DNA from 4 places in the Anoxybacillus sp. FSL W8-0382 genome. Region 3 is predicted to be linked to each of the others. Evidence: predicted binding sites of a transcription regulator. Region 3 holds the regulator's gene; each other region holds the start of a gene.
The links. The regulator Rex, encoded in region 3, represses fermentation and respiration genes when NADH is low (regulators of the CRP and FNR family bind a similar motif). The targets are predictions, from matches to a motif close to TTGTGAAATATTTCACAA.
Positions count from the first base shown of each region.

Region 1: the regulator Rex is predicted to act here: its motif matches at 2,295-2,312, upstream of NSS60_RS07410 (cytochrome c oxidase subunit 2A).
Region 2: the regulator Rex is predicted to act here: its motif matches at 1,474-1,491, upstream of NSS60_RS06845 (cytochrome ubiquinol oxidase subunit I).
Region 4: the regulator Rex is predicted to act here: its motif matches at 3,263-3,280, upstream of pflB (formate C-acetyltransferase).

Region 1 is NZ_JBBOPX010000001.1:1,398,226-1,403,291, reverse strand. It holds gene NSS60_RS07420 (dynamin family protein) at 1-1,405, opposite strand, end outside; gene NSS60_RS07415 (chemotaxis protein CheX) at 1,786-2,241, shown strand; gene NSS60_RS07410 (cytochrome c oxidase subunit 2A) at 2,508-2,657, shown strand; gene NSS60_RS07405 (cytochrome c oxidase subunit II) at 2,679-3,152, shown strand; gene NSS60_RS07400 (b(o/a)3-type cytochrome-c oxidase subunit 1) at 3,149-4,798, shown strand; gene tnpC (IS66 family transposase) at 4,902-5,066, opposite strand, start outside.
Region 2 is NZ_JBBOPX010000001.1:1,288,986-1,294,051, reverse strand. It holds gene NSS60_RS06845 (cytochrome ubiquinol oxidase subunit I) at 1-1,242, opposite strand, end outside; partial or broken gene NSS60_RS06840 (SpoVR family protein) at 1,537-2,175, opposite strand; partial or broken gene NSS60_RS06835 (transposase) at 2,400-2,870, opposite strand; gene NSS60_RS06830 (ISLre2 family transposase) at 3,031-4,380, shown strand; partial or broken gene NSS60_RS06825 (IS1380 family transposase) at 4,477-5,066, opposite strand, start outside.
Region 3 is NZ_JBBOPX010000001.1:210,469-215,534, forward strand. It holds gene tsaD (tRNA (adenosine(37)-N6)-threonylcarbamoyltransferase complex transferase subunit TsaD) at 1-818, shown strand, start outside; gene NSS60_RS01245 (ABC-F family ATP-binding cassette domain-containing protein) at 1,112-3,007, opposite strand; gene NSS60_RS01250 (redox-sensing transcriptional repressor Rex) at 3,235-3,870, shown strand; gene NSS60_RS01255 (YdiK family protein) at 3,880-4,053, opposite strand; gene NSS60_RS01260 (CPBP family intramembrane glutamic endopeptidase) at 4,050-4,787, opposite strand.
Region 4 is NZ_JBBOPX010000001.1:2,708,551-2,713,616, reverse strand. It holds gene pgmB (beta-phosphoglucomutase) at 1-118, shown strand, start outside; gene pflA (pyruvate formate-lyase-activating protein) at 127-855, opposite strand; gene pflB (formate C-acetyltransferase) at 907-3,135, opposite strand; gene NSS60_RS14340 (basic amino acid ABC transporter substrate-binding protein) at 3,436-4,242, shown strand; gene NSS60_RS14335 (amino acid ABC transporter permease) at 4,309-4,962, shown strand; gene NSS60_RS14330 (amino acid ABC transporter ATP-binding protein) at 4,959-5,066, shown strand, end outside.

The sequences.
Region 1 (5,066 bases), 1.2 Mb from region 3:
TTTCGTTTGCTATGTCGTTCGTATATGTTAATACATAATCGCCTGTGACAACTGGTTGATTTTGTTTTCGTTCAACAATCCATTGTTCTGAAAACGGGACGGTTAATTGTTGAATACGATGCAATAATTCATGGTCGTGAACATCATATTGTTGATAAAACTGCTTCAATAAGTCACGGATGTGCCATTCAAGCTGACTTTCGATTTTTTGATGTAAATCTTCATAAAACGCATGCAACCGCTTTTTACGTTCTTCCTCTGTTTTTTGCTTTGTAAATAAAAAACCGACTTTAAAATCAGGTTGACACGCTTCTAAATAGGCACGCGCATACTCTCGTGTTTCATAAGGCATCACATATGCGTTGTGTAACGTTGTTTCCAACTGTTGTTCAATATGTTGCTTAGCATTTGTCCACGTTGTATGAATATGATCAATCACTCGCTCGATTTCTTCAAGTTTTGCAAGAAGCTCATGTTCATGATCAAACGAGAGTAACTGACGTATATTTCGCTTTTCTTCTTCCTGTTGAGCGATGACGATCTGCATATGGTCGTCGATCATTTGGTCGACAGCGATATGGATGTTTTGATGAAGTCGTTCCTCTTTTTCATTAAAAAGTGACTGCAATAATTGTTTTAATGTCTCAAGTTCGTTGTATATATTATCTTTTTGTTTCAGCGACGTATAAAATATTCGTTCAAATGTGATGCCCCACTGCTGAAACGATTCCTCGACAGAACGAGTAAACTGTGAAAATAGAAGTTCTTCATCACGATGTTTATCAATTTGATTCACAACTAAGTATAGCGTTTTTCCATACTGTGACAAACGCTTCGTAAACTCGAAGTTCAATTCCGCTTGAACATGATTGTAATCCATCACATAAAATATGACGTCCGCTAAATGAAGTGCCGACTCTGTCGCCAAGCGATGAGCATCATCGGTTGAATCAATACCTGGTGTATCCATAAGTACTATTCCGGACGGAATCACCTCTGTTTCATCGCTAATCTCGATCATGTCAATGGTGTCGCCATCCCGACAAAACGTTTTCACTTCGTCGTAATCATAAGGAGCCGTATATTCAATCCGTTCGCCAGATTTATAATATACACGCGCATACGGTTTCCCTGTTTTTACTTTCACAAGATTTGCACTTGTCGGAATTGGACTAGACGGTAAAAGCTGAGCACCGATCAACTCATTAATTAAACTAGATTTTCCTGCAGAAAAGTGTCCACAAAGAGCAATCGTAAACTCTTTATGATACACTTTTTTAATTAATTGTCTTGTTTTATTTGCTTGAGTCATGTCACCTCTTTTGATAAATTCGTCATGAAGTGCGATGAGACAATATAACCATTGTTGCAATGATTGTGTTTTTGTCATATGCATTTTCCCCATACCCCTTTTAAAAAATCTACCTTCATTTTACTGTAGTTCACAGAAAAATAAAATCCCCCTACTTATGAGGGGATTTTAATAAACGTAGCGCCTGTTCCTCTACACGAATTTACCACCTGGATGTACGACAAAATGTTCAATTTGCGAAACACAAATCCCGTTTTTTCTTAAAAACAATTTAAGTAAAAAAGCCTCCCTCACCACAATAGGAGGAAAGCTTTCGACGTTTTGAAAGGAGGTATGTTGTTGTGCACTTCCATTATAACGCAATTTATTGTTTCGTCACTATGTTTTTTTTATGTTTTCTTTGTCTAGATTTGTCGAAAAATGATGTAATCGAAACGAAAAATTTGTTATGATGAAGAAAAAGGGGGCTTGTTATGGCTTTAGATGAGAAAATTACAACGATTTTAAACGGAACGATCGAATCGATTCGCTCTGTCATCCCGCTAGCAATGACAATCGAAAAACCTTCATTGTTTACACAACCTTTCACTCAAACGTCCATTAATGTATTGATTGGGATGACCGGAGACTTACGGGGACGCCTAATGATTGAAGGGCATGAAACGATATTTGGAAGTATCGGAGAAACGATGTTCGGCATGCCTTTAGAAGGTGAAATGCTCGAATCATTTACCGGTGAGCTCGGCAATATGATTGCAGGAAACTTAGCAACGATCGTATCTCAAAAAGGAATTACAATCGATATCACTCCTCCTACTGTTCTTGTTGGTCAAACAAGAATTTACGGTTTTGATAAAGCATTTCGCGTGCCGATTCACTTTGAAAATAAAGGAGAATTGCAGCTTATTTTAACAATTGATAACGAATAAGTGCAAAGAGAAGCTTGCGTTTGTAAGCTTCTTTTTTATTTTTTATCCATCTTTTTCTAAATATTTCACACTTTTTTCACAACCTCACAAAATTTGTGTGACAAAAGTCACAGCTACTCCTTATTTTTACGGTTATGATGATGGTAAAGTAACGAATGAACAATTTGTGAAATGTACGAAGAAAGCGTTTCATTTCGCAAATTGTTTTGTATGATGTAAGTGTATACATTTCTAATTAAGGTTTATTTAGGGAGGGAGGAATAAAAATGAAAACCCAATTAAACACAAACACCCCAAAAACAAAAGTGGAGAAAGAGCCTACATTGAAAGGAACGCTCGCTTCTGTTTTATTTTTAGGATTTTTCCTCATTTTCACGTGGGTAAGCGTATATTTCTTGTTTTTGAATCGTTTATAGAGAGAAAGGAGACGGGACGTTATGCACATGCATAAATATGAAAAAATTTGGCTGTTTTTCGGCATCGGTTCATTATTTGTATTTTTAGCTGTCTTAGGAGTTGGTGCATTCGCACAAGGAACACAGCCGCCAAGCTGTTTAACAACGATCGATCCGGAAAAAGTCGATCAAACACCACCATTTGATAAACCTGGTCTTATTAAAACTGGAGACAATGAATATCAACTCAATATCGTTGCTTCTGCATTTGCGTACACGCCAAATCAAGTCGAAATTCCAAAAGGAGCAAAAGTAACGATCAACGTAGCAACGAAAGATGTCATTCACGGATTTGAAATGGCCGGAACAAACGTAAATATGATGGTTGAACCTGGTTATGTAAGCAGCTACACACAAACATTCGATAAAGTCGGTGAGTATGTCATTTTGTGTAACGAATATTGCGGTGCCGGTCACCACTTAATGACGGCGAAAGTGAAGGTGGTTGAACAATGATGAACGGAACTTGGAAAGTAGATGCACGTGATGGCAAATTAGCCATGGCCCATATTTATGTCGCTTTCGTTGCTCTGGCGTTAGGAGGACTCGCTGGTCTATTACAAGTACTTGTACGCTCTGGAAAACTAGAATTACCGGCAGGCATTAGCTATTATACAATTTTAACAACGCATGGCGTATTGCTTGGACTCGTTTTAACTACATTTTTCATTATCGGTTTTCAATTTGCAGCTGTAAGTCGGACGGCTGGAACGCTTTCTGATCGCGCACGCTTTTGGGGATGGGTCGGTTTTTGGCTCATGACAATTGGTACAGCAATTACTGCCTTTTACATTTTAATTGGTGAAGCTTCTGTTTTATATACATTCTATGCACCACTACAAGCACACGCGGGTTTTTATATTGGTTTAACACTTGTTGTTGTCGGTAGCTGGGTGAGTGGATTTGCGATGTTCGCTCATTATGCAAAATGGAAAAAAGCTCATCCTGGTCAAGTAAGTCCGTTACTTACGTTCATGTCTGTTGTTAACATGGTGTTATGGCTCGTTTGCTCGCTCGGTGTTGCAGCAACTGTATTATTCCAACTTATTCCTTGGTCATTAGGTTATGTCGATCGCATTAACGTACTTGTGAGCCGAACATTGTTCTGGTACTTTGGTCACCCGCTCGTCTATTTCTGGTTATTGCCTGCATATATGATTTGGTATGTGATTATCCCAAAAATTATTGGCGGAAAAATGTTTTCAGACTCACTTGCTCGCATGTCGTTCATTTTATTCTTAATTTTCTCGATTCCTGTCGGTTTCCACCATCAACTTGTGGAGCCTGGAATCGATCCAGCTTGGAAATACTTACAAGTTGTTTTAACGTTTATGGTTGTTATTCCATCATTAATGACAGCGTTCTCGATGTTTGCAACGTTTGAGATGTACGGTCGCTCCAAAGGGGCAACAGGATTGTTCGGATGGTTACGTAAACTCCCTTGGGGTGATGCTCGTTTCTTTGCACCTTTTATCGGTATGTTGTTCTTTATCCCTGCTGGTGCCGGTGGTCTTATCAACGCATCACATCAATTAAACCAAGTTGTTCATAACACGATTTGGGTAACGGGCCACTTCCACTTAACATTAGCGACAACCGTTGTATTGACATTCTTTGGTGCAGCTTATTGGCTCATCCCACATTTAACAGGACGTGTGATGACAAAAGCGATGAACCGTTTAGCGATCATTCAAACGATCGTTTGGTCGATTGGTATGATTTTCATGTCTGGTGCAATGCACTTTGCAGGGTTGCTTGGCGCTCCTCGCCGTTCAGCATTTTCAACATACGGAGATGCACCACAAGCGCTAGAGTGGATTCCTTACCAAATCGCTCAAGCAGTTGGCGGGACAATCTTATTCATCGGTATTATTCTTGTGCTCATTATCGTTACAAACTTAGCATTTTTCGCTCCAAAAGGTGAGACAGAGTTTCCAGTTGCTGAAGTTGCTGAACAGGCTGAGCGTACACCACTCGTATTTGAAAACTGGAAATTATGGATCGGCATTACTGTTGTACTCATTTTAATTGCATATACTGTTCCATTTATCGATATGATCCAAAATGCACCTCCTGGCTCAAAAGGATTTAAACTTTGGTAAAAAAAACCGGGCGTTTGCCCGGTTTTTTTTGTAACTATTCACTCCGATAGTAGTATGTAAAGAAGCGCAACACAAATAGGGCATCCCCGTAATAGAAAATGCCCTAAGTGGTAGAAAGAACGCGATCAAGCGTGTCACCCGTCAACAGAAGACATAACGAATCCCACACGTTTTTTTCGTGTTTCGTCAGTGTGGAAACGATGCTTCTTGTGATACAAAAAGACTGGGCGAATGTTTCTACGCGAAACGTACCCGAAATGTTCTCTTT
Region 2 (5,066 bases), 1.1 Mb from region 3:
CATATACAAAAGGCAAAACAACACAAGCATCGTATCCACATGCGCCGACGATGTCGCTCCTTCCGCCGTTTTCATATAGCCACGCAAAATCCACGGCTGCCGCCCGACTTCCGCTAAGTACCATCCCGCCTCAATCGCAACCATCGCCAGCGGCCCTCCCGCCACCAGCAGTCCAAAAAACCACTTTTTCGCCGTCCACTTCCAGCGGAAAATCGATCCGAGCCAATACGCGGCTGCGACAACCATTAAAAACACCCCGATCGTGACCATCACATCGAATAAGTAATGAATGTACAGTGGTGGGCGTTCATCTTCCGGAAATTCGTTCAGCCCGGTCACAACCGCCCCCGGGTGGTTGTGCGCCAAAATGCTTAACGCATATGGGATTTTAATGGCATACTTCACCTCGCCATCCTCTGTCAGCATGCCAAACAACACGAGCGGCGCGTGGGAGCTCGTTTCAAAATGCCATTCAGCGGCCGCCAGCTTTTCTGGCTGGTATTCGGCTAAAAATTTGCCCGATAAGTCGCCAATCAATACACTGGCTACCGAAAAAATAAAAACTGTTTTCATCATTAAATGAAGTGCCTTGCGATGATAAATGTGACGATTGCCTTTCCATAAATGCCAAGCGGCAATCGAAGCAAGCACGAATGCTGACGTCATATACGAAGTCGCCAGCACATGGGCGACTTTCGTCGGCATCGCTGGGTTGAACATAGCCGCGATTGGATCGATGTTGACAAACTCGCCGTTTTTAAATTCAAACCCTTGCGGCGTATTCATAAACGCGTTCACCATCGTAATAAACATGGCTGATGCTGAAGACCCGATTGCCACCGGGATAAGCAAAAGCAAATGTTTTTTCTGATTTTCGAACCGATCCCATGTATACAAATAAATGCCGAGGAAAATGGCTTCAAAAAAGAAGGCGAACGTCTCCATGAACAGCGGCAAGCTGATCACTTGGCCAGCCAGCTGCATAAAGCTCGGCCATAAAAGCGACAGCTGCAAGCCGATCGCTGTTCCTGTCACCACGCCAACCGCTACGGTGATGACAAAACCGCGCGTCCAGCGGCGAGCGAGTAAGATGTAATGCATATCATTTTTGCGAATCCCAACCCACTGGGCAATGGCGATCATCAGTGGAACCCCGACGCCGATCGTGGCATAAATGATGTGAACCGTCAGCGTCAATCCCGTCAAAATACGGCTAAGCAGCACCGGATCGTAACCGTTCACGATTCATCCCCCCTTATGAAAACAAGCGACCAATCAAGGAAAGCAAGACAACAGCCGCAACAGCAAAGCTAACAAACACAAGCGTTTTTTCATGCCGCTTCCACATATCTACCCCCCGAGCAAACAAACAGTGGTGAAGAATTTGTGACAATCATCACAAATTATCCACTTCATATTATTTCATATTATTTCATAAAATCGTGGACGCTATTCGGCATGATTTCGAATAATTTGTGTCATTTTTCACATATTCATCGTGACAAACAAAAAAAGCAGGGGATCCCTGCCCTCATGTTATAAATATTTCCGATGCACCTTTTTCCCGTCATACGTAAACAACATCGGCTTTTCCTCGACGACCGTCTCCATATGGACCGGACGGCCCCACAACTGATAAATGTATGGGAGCACTTTTTCTAAATACTTCAGATCGAGTTCGATTCCTTCATACCAATGCTTCAAATACAACTCTCCGTTGCGCATATAATCGCCGTCATTGACCGTGATATACGGGAATCCGCCGTTTACCCGCATGCTGACGAGTTAGTCGCGGATATGATCCCAGTTTTTGTCGACGATTTTATATTCTTTCCCCTGTTTTTGGAACAAATACATATCTTCGCGCATAACGAGCTCTTTCGTTAAATAGTTGCGCAAAAACGAAATGTCGGATTCGAGTTCGCGCACTTCAAAAATTTTCGCCCTCCCCGACCCCGGCTTGACGCCGTATTTTTTCATCTCCTCAGTCGGGTTGTTCCACCGCTCTTCAATGTCTTCAAAAATTTTCAGTCCTAAATAACACGGATTGATGCCAGTGCGCGACGGTTGCACGACGTTGGCGTTCAGTTTCGCAAATTCAATCGCCTCATCGCTCGTCAAATCCATCTCGCGCAAAATGCGCTGATGCCAATACGTCGCCCAGCCTTCGTTCATCTAAGGTGATTATTTTATCCTGAATCCGTGATGGATTGACATCGACTTTGACTTTTTTGCTGGTTTTATGGATGCGTGATCCACTATTCCCTTTTTATGTTTAAAACAGATGTCATCTTCACTCTCAGAAATGAAATAAATATCTTTTTTAGGTATATAAACCAAAGAAAAAACAAAAAAGGACAGAGGGTTAGGATGAGTACAGAATTGCGAACAATCGTTCGTTATGCTCCTTCTCTCCATTTTATGTAAATGTTCAGTAGGGGCTCGCTATAGCCACTCCTTCGCGTCAGTTTCATCCAGATCTGTCGTGATCGGCGGACGAGTCGACCTGCCATCGTGATCACCGTCTGAATGATCGTCTTGATGCGGCGGCGTTTCACTTTATGATGTAATGGATGTCTCGGATCGCTTAATAGATCTTGTCCAATCAGGCGAAGAAGGTTGTACACGAATGCTCCCATGACTAACACGAGCGCATTCGTTTTCATCTTCCCTGATGGAAGTCGCTCTAAATCTAAGTCGCTTTTCAGTTCGCTATGAAACTGTTCGCATGTCGCATGATCATGATACAATGCGAGCACATCACTCATTCGAACATGCTCGTATCCTTCGAGGCGCACCCAGTAGCTTTCGACTTCGTAATCAGGAACGAGCATCAGCTGTCCATTTCGTTCCATCGTTCGTTCCGTCACTGTATGAGTAAAATGTTTGTGGGAGAAAAAAAGACAGGTTCCTGATTTGGTATAATAAGGAACCTGTCAGATATGTAAGCAAAATAGATGAAAAACGGGCTCTCCTCCTGGTAAGGTAGTAAGTGAGAAAAAAATACAACCAAAGAAAGGAGTGGAGCCCATGCAGGATTATATCACAAACGGCTTGACATTAAAAGAGATCGAACAGTCTTTATTTAGACATATGCAAAAACAATATGGTCATCTCCTTCAACAGGTGTTGGAGGAGATCGACCGCACATTGGCAGAACAGCGGGACAAGAAACGATATGCGCTCAAAGATAAGCGGACGATCCGACTCCAAACGCTATTTGGAGAGGTGGAAGTGAAGCGAAACTACTACTTTGACCGTGAAAAAAAGGTGTATACGTCTTTACTCGATGTCTTTCTTCAGTTCGATGGGGCGCATGGAGTGAGTCCGCTATTAGAGGAGACAGCGATTCATCTCGCCGTGACGGGTTCTTCGTATCGACAGGCTGCGCAGTCGCTTGAAAAGCTGGTGGGGTATGCATGTATGAGTCACGAAACGATTCGCCAGTCCATCATCGAGGCAGAGGTGGAAGGGCACCGTGCGATGGAGAAAAAAGGGCGCGTGTTTTTTATCGAAGCAGACGGGTTGTACGTGAAACGTCAACGAAGCCGCATCAAAGGAAAAGAAGAAAAGATCATCACGATTCACCAAGGATGGGAGAAAAACGGGAAACGCGTATCCTTAGTGAATCGACGGTATATGGTTCATCAAACGAATGAACCGATTTGGGAAGCTGTAGAGAATTTTCTGATGAAGGAATACAGCTATGATCCGTTTGAGGATTGGGTGGTCATCAATGGAGATGGAGCCCCATGGATTACAGCGTGTCGAGAATATTTCGGGGACAGGGGGTACTTTCAGCTTGATCGGTTCCATGTGGCAAGAGAGATTCGTCAATTGTTCCGAGGTCATGCGAGATATCGGGTGATTCGAAAGAAGTTAGCATCATGGGATGAAGAAGGTGTGTTACGAGAACTCACAAGTGCCATCGGTACGTTAGAACATGAGGAGAAGGAAAAGCAACTCGAGGCGCTTGTTCGTCGAATCGAGGAGATACCAGGATGTTTACGTGACTATCGCGTATGGTTGAAGGAAAAAGGGATTGACACGACAAACATGAGGGCGATGGGGAGTGCGGAAGGAACGATGCATGTGTTTGCGAAACGAAGTAAAAACGGTCGAAGTTGGAGGGATGCAGGGATTGAAGCGATGTTGCGAGCGATCGTCGCGATAAAAGATACGTTACTCATTCGGACACGCGATGGAGTGATGTATGGCGTGGAAGAACGAGAAGAAACGAAACGAGAAACGATCGTGAAAAAGGCACTGAAGCGCGTGCAAACGCAAATGACAGAAGTGGTACGAGATAACATCCCATACCTTCGCCAATCTTCAGGGACACCGATTTACGAGGCATTGCAAGCATTGAAAGGTTTTTAAAACGAGAGAAAACGCACATACCTACAGGATGAGAGTAAGTAAAAGCGCTTACATATAACGATTTTATAAAACCATATATAACCAAAAAAATCGGTCGAGAAAAAAATCTCCCACAAAGTCTTGACTCAAACCCGTCACTTGGGTGACTTGAACGTACGTATACGTGTGTCCATCGATTGCTGCTGTCTGTGGAAGGCATAACTCATACGTTTGTACTCCTTCTGTTTGTCCATCATCGACGCGTCTGCCCTTTTGCGAAGCGATCTGGAACCAAAGCGCTTTCGATTCTCGGCGTAAGTTTCGCTTGATGACAAAGTCCACGTATGCACATTCGCTTCCGCATCGTTTCCTGCATCCATGCGGACAAGCAGACGAGACGAGGTCAGCGGACGAGCTCGACGGATGGCGGTAGTTAAAAACGAAGGCATGTTGTCTTGTACATGTTGTTTCCCTGGACGCAGCTCGGCATGAACGATATACCCTTCCTTCCCTGCGTACGCAAACAACGGCGTAAAACCGTCAAATCCTTTATACGTTCGACTCACTCCTTCTTTCTTCGTATCGGAGTTGTCAAATGGGGAAGCATCTATATCAAGGGGAAGCCATGTCGTTTTCCCTTTCGCCCAACAAGGGGACAAGGTAGCGTGTTGTCGAACCAACAGACGCATCGATTCCTCCCAAATGAT
Region 3 (5,066 bases):
AAACGATGAAACAGGCAAATATGGATATAAGTCAACTTGACGCGATTGCAGTAACAGAGGGACCGGGATTAGTTGGGGCGCTATTGATTGGTGTAAATGCGGCGAAAGCGTTGGCTTTTGCACATCGCATTCCGCTTGTTGGTGTGCACCATATCGCAGGACATATTTACGCAAATCAACTTGTACAAGAAATGAAATTTCCGCTTCTGGCGCTTGTTGTGTCTGGAGGTCATACAGAGCTCATTTACATGAAAGAGCATGGGATATTTGAGGTGATTGGAGAAACGCGTGATGATGCGGCTGGAGAAGCGTATGACAAAGTTGCCCGGGCCTTGCAACTCCCTTATCCAGGGGGACCTCATATCGATCGTTTAGCGAAACAAGGGAAACCAATTATTGATTTACCGCGCGCGTGGTTAGAAGAAGGTTCGTATGATTTTAGTTTTAGTGGATTAAAATCAGCGGTTATTAACACGTTGCACAATGCAAAGCAACGTGGAGAAATGATCCGACCTGAAGATATGGCGGCAAGTTTTCAAGCAAGTGTCGTTGAGGTATTAGTGAGAAAAACAATCGAAGCAGCCATGCATTACAGCGTAAAACAAATATTGCTGGCTGGCGGTGTGGCGGCAAATGAAGGGTTACGTACACAATTACAAAAACAAATGAATCAACTGCCAGAAGTCGAGTTAGTTATCCCGCCGTTGTCGCTTTGTACAGATAATGCAGCGATGATTGCAGCAGCGGGAACAGTATTATTTCAACAAGGAAAGCGTGCCACCATGGCATTAAATGCAAACCCAAGTTTACTGTTATAGTAAGAAGGTGTCCCAAAAGCAATGGGGCACCTTTTTCTAATTGTCATACGAATTTTTCTAAGAACAATTCAGCTTGTTGTGGATTATTTTATCCACATACATGTGAATAATGTGGAAAACGTTGATTGTATGTTATTTTATCATAACAAGTTAACCACAACAAAATGGGGGATTTTTCTTTTGTTGTTGTGGGTAATGTGGAAAAGTTGGTGAATAACTTATATTTAGGTGTTTTTTCTGTGGATATCTTTGTGTAAAAGATGAGCTAGCCCACAAATGGAGCTAGCTCGTTATTATTTTTGTAAAAGTTCCCATTGTTCGAATAACTCGTCGAATTTTTGTTTCAGCTCATCAATTTTTCCTTGAGTATCCCGAGCTTTTTCATAGTCGTTGTAACAGGAAGGATCATATAATTGTTGTTCATACGTAGCAATTTGTTGTTCGATTCGCTCCATTTCCGTTTCTAGCTGTTCGATTTTTCGTTGTCGTTGTCGTTCTAATTTTTTTCGTTCTTTTTCTTCTTCGTACGAACGTTTTGGTGACAACGATTCGCCCGTTTTAGTTTTTTGGCTAATTTGTCCAAGCTCAAGCAGCTCTGCTTTTTTTGCTACGTAATAATCATAGTCCCCTAAATACTCAACAAGACCGTCTGTGGATAACTCATATATTTTTGTTGCAATTTTGTTAATAAAATAACGATCGTGTGAAACGAATATAATTGTTCCTGGGTATTCTATGAGCGCTTGTTCTAGCACTTCTTTGCTATCTAAATCCAAATGGTTTGTCGGTTCATCTAAAACTAATACGTTTGCTTTCTTCATCATGAGTTTAGCGAGAGCGAGTCGCGCTTTTTCTCCACCGCTTAACGTCTGAACAGGCTTCAATACGTCGTCACCAGAAAATAAAAAGTTGCCGAGAATGGTCCGAATTTCTTTCTCTGTTCTTAATCGATCTTCGTCCCACAGTTCGTCGATCACTCGTTTGTTTGATGTTAATTGTGCTTGTTCTTGATCATAATAGCCAATTTGTACGTTTGTTCCGTAGCGTATTTCTCCTTGTTTCGGATGGAGTTGTTTGATGATCGTTTTTAAAAGAGTTGATTTTCCAATTCCATTTGGTCCAATTAATGCGATACTATCACCGCGAGTGATGCGAAACGAAAGATTTTTTGCAATGATGTGATCGTAACCGATCGCTAAATCGTTAGCTGTTAGCACATCATTTCCGCTTGGGCGTTCGATTTCGAAACGAAACGATGCCGATTTTTCATCACCGAGTGGCTTGTCGATGATATTCATTTTTTCTAATTGTTTTCTACGGCTTTGTGCTCGCTTCGTTGTTGATGCACGAGCGATGTTGCGTTGAATAAAATCTTTTAATTTTGTAATTTCCTCTTGTTGTTTTTCATACAATTTTAGTTGTTGTTCAAATTGTTCAGCACGTTGTTGTAAGTAGCTTGTATAGTTTCCGACATATTTTTTTATTTTTGTGCGTGATAGTTCATACACTTGTGTCACGATTTGGTCAAGAAAATAGCGATCGTGGGAGACGATAAGAATGGCTCCATCGTAATTTTTTAAATATTGTTCAAGCCATTGCAACGTTTCCATATCTAAATGGTTTGTCGGTTCATCTAAAATGAGCAAATCGGGCCTTGTAAGGAGCAGTTTACCAAGCGCTAGCCTCGTCCGCTGTCCACCGCTCAATGTAGATACTTTTGTCGTATAATCGTACTGTGAGAAGCGGAGACCATGGAGAACCGAACGAATATCTGCTTCATATTGATAGCCGCCTTTTTCTTTGAATTCTGTTTGTAAACGATCATATTGCTCAAGTAGGCGCTCATAGTCAGCATCATGTAAACTCATTTGTTGTTCTAGTTCGCGTAATTGTTTTTCCATTTGTTGTAGCGGGGCAAACACATCGAGCATTTCTTCCCAAATGGAACGATGCGCTTGCAACCCTGTATATTGATCTAAATAACCGATCGTTACGTGTTTCGGTTTAATGATTTCGCCTGTGTCGTATGACAACTGTCCGGCAATGATTTTTAATAATGTCGATTTTCCCGCGCCATTTCTTCCAACTAACGCAATACGGTCTTTTTCTTGTATTTCAAGCTTAATGTCTGATAAAACTTGTTCTGCTCCATATGATTTGGATAGTTGATTTACTTGTAAAATGATCATTCTTTCTCACCTCAATCTTCTTTTGATAGTGTAACGTACTTTCTTGATATTCGGCAACACTAGTGTACGAATAACAAATTTGACAAAAATAATAATAAAGGGTACAAAGGAAAGACAGAATGAAAAAAATAGTGTATAGTTTAGAAGTGGGAAGAATTTTTTAGACGTATAGGAGAGAAAAATGAAAGCGCTAACTATTTGTGAAAGGAAATGTGGGGGATTGACTCGTGAATAATGAACAGCCAAAAATTCCGCAGGCGACCGCAAAGCGACTACCGTTGTACTATCGTTTTTTGAAAAACTTGCATGCATCAGGCAAGCAACGTGTATCTTCAGCGGAGTTAAGCGAAGCTGTAAAAGTCGATTCAGCAACGATTCGCCGAGATTTTTCATACTTTGGTGCGCTTGGAAAAAAAGGATACGGATATAATGTCAATTATTTGCTGTCATTTTTTCGTAAAACGTTAGACCAAGATGAGACGACAGAAGTGGCGTTATTTGGGGTTGGAAATTTAGGGACTGCATTTTTAAACTACAATTTCAGCAAAAACAATAATACGAAAATTGTGATGGCGTTCGATGTAGATCCAGATAAAGTCGGAACAGAAGTCGGAGGGGTTCCGGTTTATCATTTAGATGAATTGGAGGAGAAACTCGGGGGAATTGCCGTAGCGATTTTAACTGTTCCTGCCCAAGTTGCTCAACCGATTACTGACCGACTTGTTCAACAGGGGATTAAAGGGATTTTAAACTTTACACCTGCTCGCCTGCATGTGCCAGAACACATTCGTGTTCATCATATTGATTTAGCGGTCGAATTGCAGTCACTCGTTTATTTTTTAAAGCATTACGGAAATGAATAAACCTCCCGTTTATGAGCGGGAGGTTTTTTTCAATAAAGAGCGAATAGCTGTGCCAAAATCAAATGTTGCAATTAGGATGAACAGCATTGTTGTTACGTCCCAAATGCCGTCATCAGCACTATCCACAGCAAAATAAGTAAATAAAATGCCCATTAGAAAGTAAAATAGTGGTTCATATTTCATGAAAACAGCCTCCAAATGACGAATTGCATTTGTTCTGCTTCGCGCATAATCTTCTCGATTTCTTCAGCGAATAATATTTGTATGGCAACGACAAACGTGTTCATCAACACGTGTGCTGCAATAGGTACGAGAATGCGTTTTGTTTTCACATATAAGAAGGCGAACACAAACCCCATTGTCGCATACAAGAGCAAATGTTCAAACTCTAAATGAACAACAGCAAATAAAAGTGAACTGACGAGCGCTGATAAGAAAAAATTGTATTTTTGATACAACGTCCCGAAAATAATTTTCCGAAAGATGATTTCCTCTAAAATTGGTCCGACGACTGATGTAACGAGTATAAGAGCTGGTGTCAATTTGACCATTTCAACGATGCGTCTCGTGTTTTCGGACCCCATTTCGACACCAAATAGGTGCATCTCAATATTAGCTGCAATGCCTTGGGCGAAAAGAGCGAGCAAAAACCCCCCAATCGCCCAAAAGAATGACATGCCAATCGATGCTTGATGGCGATCATATGAGTATTTCATATCTTCTTTCATAAAATAAAGAACGAGAAAAAGAGCAATCGGGAAACTAATAACAGCCCAGTAACCAGAAGCGATCGATATGGCTATATCTTTATTTGATGCGTTAATAAATCCGCTATGCGCAAGTAAAGGAACGCCGACTAAACTCGATAGTTGCATAGCGACGTATGTAATGATGACATACCAATATTGCTTTTTCACATGTTCAACCCCTTCGTGCAAATTGTCTAGCTTTAGACGAGCATTTTCTAAGCGTCTGCTTCCTTAGCTGAGCGAATGATCGTCCTCTGCTTTCTAAATTGAATACTTTTTCATTTTATCATATTTTTTGTATGAATTTCGAAAGGAAAGACATAATGTTAAAGAGGGAATCATTTAATGAAAAATTTTTAACTTCCTACTTGCAAAATTAAAAAAAGTTCATTAATATAATAAGTGTGTTAGCACTCAATAAGAATGAGTGCTAATAACGGAACGAAA
Region 4 (5,066 bases), 2.5 Mb from region 3:
TTCCGTCGGTATCGGGAATCATTTAGCATCTTTATCTCCAGACTGGCTCGTGCAACAGACAACACAATTGACGTGGGACGAGTTAAAAAAACGGTTTATGCAAAAAGCTGGTCAATGACGACCAGCTTATTTTACGCCTAATATTTGTTTTGCTTTTTCAACACTTTCTTCTGATGGTGTCGGGATGCCTTCAAGCGGATACGTCAGTCCGAGCGCTTTCCATTTGTATACACCTAGTTGATGATATGGGAGCACTTCAATTTTTTCGACGTTGTCTAATGTGCGAATGAATGCAGCTAAGCGACGTAAATCTTCTTCATCGTCTGTGACGGTTGGAACGAGCACATGACGAATCCAAACGGGTACGTTTCGCTCTGATAGTAGGCGCGCAAACGCTAAAATATGTTCATTCGTTTTTCCTGTTAGTTTACGATGTTTTTTTTCATCGATATGTTTTAAATCTAGCAAAATTAAATCCGTATACTTCAGCAACTCATCTAGCTTTCGTTGGAACGTTTCTTCCTCGGTATAACAGCCGCCTGAAGAATCAATCGTTGTATGAATGCCAAGCTCTTTACATCGTTTAAATAATTCAATGAGAAAATCGATTTGTAAAAGCGGTTCGCCACCGCTGACCGTTATTCCACCACCGGATGCTTGCATAAAAGGCAAGTATGTTTGGGCATCAGCGATGATTTCATCGACGGACATTTGCTTTCCTTTGCCAATTTCCCACGTATCTGCGTTGTGGCAATATTGACAACGCAATAAACAGCCTTGGGTGAAAATGACATAACGAATGCCAGGACCATCAACTGTTCCGCACGATTCAATCGAATGAATAAATCCGTTCATGATGTTTGCCTCCTAGGTAGAAAGCTCCCACGCATCGTGGGAGCTTCCGCGTCACATTGTTTCATGGAACGTCCGATTAATGACATCAATTTGTTGTTCACGTGTTAATTTAATAAAGTTCACCGCATAACCTGATACGCGAATCGTTAGTTGCGGATATTTTTCAGGATGTTCCATCGCATCGAGCAACGTTTCGCGGTTAAAGACGTTGATGTTCAAATGGTGACCGCGTTTTTTAGCATATCCGTCTAAAATTGCCACAAGGTTTTGAACGCGTGTTGCATCATCTTTACCGAGTGCTTTTGGCACGATTGAGAACGTGTTTGAAATGCCATCTAATGCATATTCATACGGTAATTTTGCGACAGAGCTTAACGACGCAAGCGCACCTTTTGTGTCGCGGCCGTGCAACGGGTTAGCGCCAGGTGCAAACGGTTCGCCTGCGCGACGGCCGTCAGGTGTATTTCCTGTCTTTTTCCCATAGACGACGTTTGACGTGATTGTTAAGATCGATGTTGTATGTTTTGAATCGCGATACGTTTTATGTTTGCGCAATTTTGTCATAAAGCGCTCAACAATATCGACTGCAATTGAATCGACGCGATCATCGTTGTTTCCATATTTCGGGAAGTCGCCTTCAATTTCAAAGTCGACCGCTAAGCCATTTTCGTCGCGAATCGTTTTTACTTTTGCATATTTAATTGCGCTAAGTGAGTCAGCGACGACAGAAAGACCAGCAATTCCCGTTGCCATCGTGCGCATGACGTTTGTATCATGAAGCGCCATTTCAATGCGCTCATAACAATATTTATCGTGCATGTAGTGGATGACGTTTAACGTATTAATGTACAACTCAGCTAGCCATTCCATGACGTTGTCAAATTTGCGCATCACTTCATCGTAATCTAAGTATTCAGATGTGATTGGCGCAAATTCTGGACCGATTTGCACTTTTAATTTTTCATCTACGCCGCCATTAATCGCATATAATAATGCTTTCGCAAGGTTTGCGCGCGCGCCGAAAAATTGCATTTGTTTACCGATGCGCATCGCGGATACGCAGCACGCAATGCCGTAGTCATCGCCGAACTCAGGGCGCATTAAATCGTCATTTTCATATTGGATAGAGCTTGTTTGAATCGACATTTTCGCGCAATATTTTTTGAACGCTTCTGGTAATTTTGTCGACCAAAGAACCGTTAAGTTTGGTTCTGGCGCTGGACCTAAGTTATCAAGCGTATGCAAGAAGCGGAATGAGTTTTTCGTCACAAGCGGACGGCCGTCAATCGCGACACCGCCGATCGACTCGGTTACCCACGTTGGGTCGCCGCTAAATAGCTCATTATATTCTGGTGTTCGCGCGAATTTGACGAGGCGTAACTTCATAACGAAATGGTCAACGAGCTCTTGTGCTTCCCGTTCTGTTAATGTCCCTTCTTGCAAGTCGCGTTCGATATAAATATCTAAAAACGTAGAAACGCGACCTAAACTCATTGCTGCACCGTTTTGTTCTTTAATCGCCGCAAGATAAGCGAAATATAACCATTGGAACGCTTCGTGTGCGTTGCGCGCCGGCTTTGAAATATCGTAGCCGTAGCTTGCCGCCATTTCTTTTAGTTCTTGGAGGGCGCGAATTTGCTCTGCTAGTTCTTCGCGGAGACGAATAATGTCTTCGCTCATTGTACGCGCACCTGTATTTCGTAAGTCTTTTTTCTTTTCTTCAATTAAACGATCAACGCCGTATAAAGCAACGCGGCGATAGTCTCCGATAATGCGGCCGCGTCCATAGGCGTCAGGAAGCCCTGTAATGATGCCTGCTTTGCGCGCCGCTTTCATTTCGTCCGTATACACGTCAAATACGCCTTGGTTATGCGTTTTACGATATTGAGTAAAAATTTTCTTTACGTCATCGCTCACTTCATATCCGTAAGCTTCGCACGCCTGCTCCGCCATGCGAATGCCACCAAATGGCATAAGTGCCCGTTTAAACGGTTCGTCTGTTTGAAAACCGACAACTTTTTCAAGTTCTTTATTTAAATAGCCAGGTCCGTGCGATGTAATGGTCGATACGATTTCCGTATCCATATTGAGAACGCCGCCTTTTTCGCGTTCAAGTTTTGAAAGTTTCATCACTTGTTCCCAAAGTGTTTTTGTCGCTTCAGTTGGACCTTGTAAAAACGATTCATCCCCTGTGTAAACGGTTACGTTATTTAAAATAAAATCGCGAACGTCAATTTCTTTTTTCCACTTATCGCCTTTGAACGTTCTCCAAGCGTCCATTAAAGCTTCGTTCACAGTAAGTAGCGCCATCATAATCTCCTCCCAATCATTATCATTAAGGAATAGTACCCCCTATATAAAGAATACTACTTCTTTACAAAGATGGAGGGATGAAATGATGACAAATTTGTGAAATGTTGATCAAAAACATTTTCTAAAATAAATATTTTTCAAAAAATTATTTTTATAAAATTTGTTGCATAAAAAATAAAAAGCTGATAATATGTGAAACATGAAGAACATAGCATGTTTATACAAAGATACTCATTGTTTTACAGCAAATAGTAAGGGGGAGTAACAATGATAAAAAAAGGAATGATTGCAACACTTGTTTTTATACTTATGTTCGCGCTTGTCGGATGCGGCGGTTCGACAGAAAAGACGACATCAAAGGAACAGAAAAAGAAAATTACCGTTGTGACAAATCCATCATTTGCGCCGTTTGAGTACATGGATAAAGGAGAAATTGTCGGTTTTGATATTGATTTATTAAAAGCGGTAATGGACGAGGCTGGACTAGAATATGAATTAAAAGGCATCGGTTGGGATCCGTTATTTGCAGCCATTCAAGGAAAAACAGCGGATATGGCCGTTTCCGGTATTACGATCAACGATGATCGGAAAAAAACATACGACTTCTCTATTCCGTACTTTGAATCGACACATATGATTCTTGTCAAAGAAGGAAGTTCGATTAAAAGCGCGAAAGATTTACAAGGAAAAGTAGTCGGTGTGCAAAACGGGACAACAGGACAAGAAGCGGTTGAAAAAATTTTAGGAAAAGAGAATAAAAATATTAAAAAGTTCGAGGATACAGTCGTCGCAATTATGGACTTATTAAACGGCGGTGTGGAAGCTGTTGTGACGGACAATGCTGTCGCAAACGAATATATAAAAAATAATCCAGATGCAAAAATCGTGGCATTTGAAGATCCAGATCATTTTGAATCCGAATTTTACGGTTTTATGTTCCCGAAAGGTAGCGAACTCAAACAAAAAGTAGACGAAGCGTTGAAAAAAGTCATTGAAAATGGCACGTATACAGAAATTTATAAAAAGTGGTTTGGCACAGAGCCGAATATTGAATCATTACAACAACAGCAATAACATGGATGTAAAAGTTGCGTAACTGTCCCCGGTTACGCAACTTTTTCAAAGGGAAAGGTGAGACATATGGATTTTCGTTTTGATATTGTAGTTGAATATGCGCCGTTCTTTCTTAAAGGGGTATTGTGGACGATCGGCCTATCATTAGTCGGTATCGTCTTTGGTACGGTGCTCGGGTTAGTGATTGGGCTTGGAAAAATGGTTCAAAACCGCTTCATTCGTCTTCCGTTTGATTGGTACGTTCATTTTTTCCGTGGCACGCCATTATTTGTACAAATTTTACTTATTCATTTCGGTGTGATGCCTATTTTTACCTCTCAACCGAATCCTCTCGTATCAGGAGCGATTTCCTTATCTTTAAATGCCGCTGCGTATATCGCAGAAATTTTTCGGGCCGGCATTCAATCGATCGATCGTGGTCAAATGGAAGCAGCTCGCTCGCTCGGTATGACACATGTACAAGCGATGCGTTACATCATTTTACCGCAAGCGATTAAGCGAATGATTCCGCCGCTTGGCAACGAATTTGTCGTTCTTATTAAAGATTCATCACTTGCAGCAATTATTGCGGCACCTGAGCTTATGTATTGGGGACGAGCGATGCAAGGGCAATATTATCGCGTTTGGGAGCCTTACTTAACTGTTGCCCTTATTTATTTAATTCTCACTCTTTCGCTAAGCAAGTTGCTACACTGGTTAGAAAGAAGGTATGATGCATGATTCAAGTGACCAACTTAAAAAAATCGTACGGATCGCTACATGTGTTAAAAGGAATTGACGTGCATATTCGTGAAAAAGAAGTTGTCGTTGTCATTGGTCCTTCC